2 linked regions of the Oceanispirochaeta sp. M1 genome follow. The protein of the gene in region 2 binds, or shares a complex with, the protein of the main gene of each other region. Links are inferred from orthologs where the notes say so. Each region holds a gene or a part of one and is shown on either strand. Other genes may lie near its edges.

Region 1 (2,886 bases), on a different replicon or contig from region 2:
AAATAATTATTTTTAATTTCATTTTTAGTCTTGACGCATGCTTTTTTTAGGAATAACGTGATGTCATTGATATTGCAGAAACTTTGTCACGGCTAATTATATTACGTACTTGTAAGATATTTGCATGTATCAATAAATTTTAGGATATAGGAAGTATAATAGGATGTCAGACAACCCCAGAGAAATGTTAAATGATTTTGTAAACGGCCTTGGTGAATTCGGAGAAATGAAATCTACACAGGGAAATGTAGAAGGTTTCATGAATCTTTTGGAAACTACATACAAGGAAGGCGATGCCATTGATCCCAAAACAAAAGAACTGATAAGTATCGGAATCGCAGTATTCAGCAGATGTTTGTACTGCATTGTTTATCATACATATAAAGCTCTTGAAGCCGGTGCTAAGAAAGATGAGATTCTCCAGGCTGCAATGGTCTCTGTCGCCTTTGGCGGTGGTCCTGCAATGGCTTACAGTGTCACCTTACTGAAGAACAGCATTGAAGAATTCGAAAAAGACTTTAATTAAAAATCTTAAGAGAGAGGAAGATACATTTTCCTCTCTCTTTGCTCAATTGGATAGAAATTATGATAGTAAAAGTAAAGCTTGATAAGCTTATTAAAAACGGTAAGCAGGGAAAGGTCGGTAAAATTTCAGTAAAGGAAAATGATCCCATAAAGATTGGTGAAAAGATTCTGCAGGTTGAATCCGTTAAGGGTAATACTGTTATTAAATCAAAGATCAACGGTTTAATTAAAAAGATAGTAGTTACAGAAGGTGCAACCATAAAAGTTGGTGATTCCATTGCCGAAATTGAAAAAGACTAATAATCTTTTATTTGTATCAAAGAGTTTTGAACCATGGTTCAATTTGGCGGTCGAAGAGTATTTGACCGCCAATGTTAAAAGCAATCAGGTCATTCTTTATCTCTGGCAAAACAATAATTCAGTAGTTATCGGAAGTAACCAGAACCCCTGGAAGGAATGTGACGTGGGTAAGATCCGTGACAGTGGTATAAAGCTGGCAAGACGTCAGTCCGGTGGGGGTGCTGTATTTCATGATAAGGGGAATTTAAACTATACCTTTATCACAGAAAATGGCTTATTCGATACTGAAAAGCAGTTTTCAGTCATAATTAATGCAGTTAAAAGTTTTGGTCTCAATGCAATATTTTCAGGCCGGAATGATATTTTAATTAATAATATCAAATTCTCAGGGAATGCTTTTTTTTCAAACGACCAGGCATCATATCATCATGGAACCTTATTAATAGACTCAAATCTATCTACTCTTTCCGGGATATTAACCCCGTCGAAACAGAAAATTGAATCCAAGGGGATTGATTCTGTCAGAGCCAGGGTTATGAATCTGAAAGAGTTATCCAGGGATATCTCTATACATAGTATGAAGGACAGAATTATAGAGTCCTTTGAAAAACATTATGGCGGGATTGATAGTAAAACTGATCTGACTGAGCATTCCTATGATTCAGATGCATTCAATAAAATGTATAAAACACAGTCCTCCTGGGAGTGGATATATGGAGATAGTCCTTCCTTTGAAGCCGTTCATAGTAATAAATTTTTATGGGGCGAAATTGAAATCGGATTCAATTTAATTGACGGAAAGATAATCAATACAAAAACTTATTCAGATTCACTTATTACATCCTTTGGGAAAAAGCTTACTAGAGCTTTAAAGGGTGTTAAATATGATTCTGACAATATAAAAAAAGCAATAGACAGCATTGAGCCTTTAGAGAATGAAAAGCAGATATTTTCAGATATTAAAGAGCTTTTCGAGGATCAGTGCGTATAAGATCGCAATTTATAAAATATTTTATCAGGTGGTAGATAAATGGTTAAAGAAAAGAAACCGGAAATTGAGGAATCTCTTTCACAGGAGGAAATTCAGGAACTGGACAAATTGATAGATAAACATGGGGCGGATGAAGAGCAATTGATACCCCTACTTGAAAAAGTTCAGGTTCTACTGGGATATATTCCTGTCTCGGTACAGGAAAGGATCTCTAATAAGACAGGAATTCCTCCTAATCATATTTATGGAGTAGTCTCGTTCTATTCCTATTTCTCAATGGAAGCGAAAGCCAGACACAGAATTCAGGTCTGTATGGGAACCGCCTGTTATGTAAAAGGCGGAAAAGAGATCGCCGAAAAAATAGAAGCAGATTACAACATTAAACTTGGCGAAAGCACAGAAGATGGAAGATTTACTTATGAGAATGCCAGATGTTTTGGAGCATGCGGACTGGCTCCGATTTTGGTAGTTGATGGCAAAATATTCGGAAAAGTAAGCATTGACAGTGTCGATGCCATTCTTGATGAGTATAAATAACAGGTTTGTTATAAAGGGAAAGTAGATGGGTACAAAATCAATATCCGATATTAATGATATTCGAGATAAAATAGTAAATGGTGCTGAGAAAGAATCAGCAAAGATCTATGTTCATATGGGAACCTGCGGAATCGCTTCCGGTGCAACAGAAGTTCTTGAATCTTTGAAAAAAGATCTTAAAGAAAATAACATCAAGGCAGCAAAAATCATTAAAACCGGCTGTGCCGGTATTTGTTCTAAAGAACCATTGATTACCGTGGCAATGCCGGGTCAGGAACCGATCATTTATGAATATATGGATGAGAGTAAAGTCCAAAGGGTTGTCAGGGAGCATATTATATCCGGCACAGTTGTGAAGGATTTCGCATTTGCCAGAGGAATGGAAGCCGAAATACAGGAAAGAATTGAAAACAAAGGAGCTCCTGCCGGTCAGAAAGTTCTTGACAGCAGTATTCCCGGAATAGAGGAAATCCCGTTCTTCAAACTCCAGAAACAGAGAGTTATGCGGAACAGAGCAGTAATCGACCCGAACA
Region 2 (2,974 bases):
TTGATATATTAAGGGGTCAGACATGTTGAAGACTGTTATGAATTCTTTTCACGTAGAACAGGGTGCCAGGATGGTGGAGTACGCCGGATGGGAGATGCCTCTATTTTATGGCCCCGGGGCAACCGAAGAACACAGGATTGTCCGCAGAAGCGCCGGGATATTTGATGTCAGTCATATGGGGCGTTTCCGTATACAGGGACCCGGCAGTACGGATTACCTGAATCATCTTATTACAAGCAATGTAAAAGCACTGCAGCCCGGTCAGTCGGGTTATGGAATCCTTCTGAAAGAAGACGGTGGTATCATCGACGATATCTTCCTGTACAGAATGGGTGAAGAGGACTATTCCCTTGTGGTGAATGCCTCCAATCTGAATAAAGACTGGGAATGGCTGGAGCTGCACACAGGCCCCTTTGAAGTTACCCTAACAGATGAGTCTTCTCAGACTTCACTCTTTGCCCTTCAGGGACCTCAGGTAATACCCGTTCTCGAGAAACTCACATCCCTCTCCCTGCAGGATGAATGGGAACGATTCGGCATACGTGAGCTTAAGCTTAACAATATTACATTTCAGGCCGGGCGTACCGGCTATACCGGTGAAGACGGTGTTGAGATCTTTGTAGATAATGAAGCGGCCCTGGAGTTATGGAACAGTATTCTGGCTCTGTTTGCTGATCATTGTGAAATAAGCCCCTGCGGCCTTGCCTGCCGGGACAGTCTTCGATTCGAACCGGGATTTCCCCTCTATGGACATGAGCTGGGTGAAGATATTCTTCCCCCGGAAGCCTTACTTAAATGGGCCTGTGACATGCAGGGTGATTTTATCGGTAAAGAGGCTGTGGAAGCTCTTCTGGAAAAAGGGCTTGAGAGAAAACTGATAACCCTCTCCCTTACAGAAAAAGGAGTTCCCCGGGAGGGTTATGAAGTTCTTTCATCTGATGGAGAAGTGATAGGAGAGGTTGTAAGCGGGCTGTATGCACCTACAGTGGATAAGTATTGCGCCAACGCTTTTGTTTCTCCGGCCTATGCCAAGGCGGGAACGGAAATACAGGTCTCCCTCCGGGGACGAGTGAAGAAGGCCGTCGTTGAAAAGCGTCCCCTCTACAGGCCGAGTTATCGCTGACCCTTTCATTTAAGAATCCTGGTAGTGCAGACTGTTTAAATAACCTAAACTGTAGATCAGTTTAGAAAATACATAAGGAGTAAATCTATGGAAATCAGATACGCAAAATCCCATGAGTGGGCGGCAAAAGAGGGAGATCTCTACATCTGCGGTCTCAGTGAGTATGCCCAGGAAAAGGTCGGAGACATTGTATTTGTCGAGCTTCCTGAAACCGGAGCCGAGGTAGAGCAGGGTGCTCCCTTCGGTGTTATTGAATCTGTAAAGGCGGCCAATGATCTCTACGCTCCTCTTAACGGTGAAGTTGCAGAAGTTAACGAAGGGCTTGAAGATGAACCCGAACTGGTTAATTCATCGGCTCTGAAAGATGGTTGGATCTGCAAAATAAAAAGTGATGATGACAGCTTTTCCGCTCTTATGAGCGAGGAAGAGTATAAAGAATTCCTGAAAGGTCAGGATGAATAGAGGGTTCCGGGAACGGAATAATAATTAAATAATTCGAGGTTGGTAAATGAGTTATATTCCCCATACTGAGAGCGACCGGCTTAAGATGCTGGAGCAGATCGGGCTTGAAACGGTTGAAGAACTGTTTCAGGATATTCCCGAAAGTTGTCGTTATCCTGAACTGAACATTCCCGACGGATTGCCGGAAATGGTAGTGAAGAAGAGACTCAAGGATCTGTCAGATCGAAATCAGAGTTCAGATGATGCCCTGTGGTTTCTGGGAGGCGGTCTGTATAGACATTTTGTCCCTTCAGTAGTGGATGCAGTACTTTCCAGAGGGGAGTTCTTCACTGCCTATACTCCCTACCAGCCCGAGGTCTCCCAGGGTACTCTTCAGGCTTTGTTTGAATTCCAGACTATGATTGCCGAACTCTACGGAATGGAGGTGGTCAACGCTTCTCATTATGATGGTGCTGCAGCTATGGCCGAAGCTGCCCTGATGGCCCTGCGATGCAAGTCCGGCAGAAAAGAGATTGTTCTGGATGAGGGAATCCACCCCGAGTATATCGAGGTTATGGAGACCTACCTTGCCGGCAGTGATGCCCTTATGAGAAAAGGACGGCCAGATGATAATTCTGCCTGTTTTATCACAGCCAACCCCGCTTTTACCGGAGAGATTCGGGATCTTAAGGCCCTCGCGGAGGAGTGCCATGGTGTTGGAGCTCTTTTTATTGTTCATGCAGACCCTCTGGCCTGCGGGCTGCTGGAAAGTCCGGGAGTCTGCGGTGCTGATATCGTTACCGGTGAAGGCCAGCCTCTGGGTATACCCATGAGTTACGGCGGTCCCAGCCTGGGACTCTTTGCTACTACTAAGAAGCTGATCCGAAAAATGCCCGGCAGGGTTGTGGGGAGAACAATGGATGCCGGCGGACGTGCCGGATGTGTTCTTACTTTTTCTGCCAGAGAGCAGCATATCCGCCGTGAAAAAGCGACAAGTAATATCTGCTCCAACCAGGGACTGATGGCCCTGGCGGCTGCGGTGTATATGGCGGCCATGGGGAAACAGGGTATCAGAGAGACAGCCCGTCTTATCTATGACAAAACAGCCTATGCCTCTCTGACTTTAGGTCAACTTGAAGGATTCTCAGTGGATCAGGGCTCATCCTGTTTCAGGGAGTTTATACTGAGCTGTCCCTCTCCTGCAGCGGATATTGCGGATGCATTACAGAAGAAGGGAATTTTCCCCGGTCTGGCATTAAGCCGCTTTGAAGCTTCTGAATATCGTTCCGCCTATAGGGAAAATGATCTTCTGGTCTGTGTAACCGAGATGAATAGTAAAGATGAGATTGACCGGCTGGCAAAGGCTCTGACCGCAGCCGCCAAGGGGAACATGTAATGGATCAGAATAAA

What was found. Proteins that work in one complex are often made in the same cells at the same time.
Region 1: the proteins of gcvH (region 2) and DV872_RS24235 are in contact, whole or in part, in a crystal structure (PDB 3A7A), measured with the Escherichia coli proteins. The link is inferred for Oceanispirochaeta sp. M1 from one-to-one orthologs.

Annotation. Positions count from the first base shown.
Region 1 is NZ_QQPQ01000065.1:384-3,269, forward strand. Bases 1-2,809 are described here. They hold DV872_RS24235 (lipoate--protein ligase), read left to right. Parts: upstream 1-802; coding sequence 803-1,816; downstream 1,817-2,809. Other genes in these bases: DV872_RS24225 (carboxymuconolactone decarboxylase family protein), read left to right, coding at 164-526; DV872_RS24230 (biotin/lipoyl-binding protein), read left to right, coding at 586-825; DV872_RS24240 (NAD(P)H-dependent oxidoreductase subunit E), read left to right, coding at 1,856-2,353; DV872_RS24245 (NuoF family protein), read left to right, coding at 2,379-2,809. In the rest of the region: more of DV872_RS24245, read left to right, coding at 2,810-2,886. UniProt on the Escherichia coli protein: Catalyzes both the ATP-dependent activation of exogenously supplied lipoate to lipoyl-AMP and the transfer of the activated lipoyl onto the lipoyl domains of lipoate-dependent enzymes.
Region 2 is NZ_QQPQ01000004.1:195,929-198,902, reverse strand. What follows is about bases 1-2,897. They hold gcvH (glycine cleavage system protein GcvH), read left to right. Parts: upstream 1-1,210; coding sequence 1,211-1,585; downstream 1,586-2,897. Other genes in these bases: gcvPA (aminomethyl-transferring glycine dehydrogenase subunit GcvPA), read left to right, coding at 1,632-2,897; gcvT (glycine cleavage system aminomethyltransferase GcvT), read left to right, coding at 23-1,123. In the rest of the region: more of gcvPA, read left to right, coding at 2,898-2,960; aminomethyl-transferring glycine dehydrogenase subunit GcvPB, read left to right, coding at 2,960-2,974. UniProt on the Escherichia coli protein: The glycine cleavage system catalyzes the degradation of glycine. The H protein shuttles the methylamine group of glycine from the P protein to the T protein.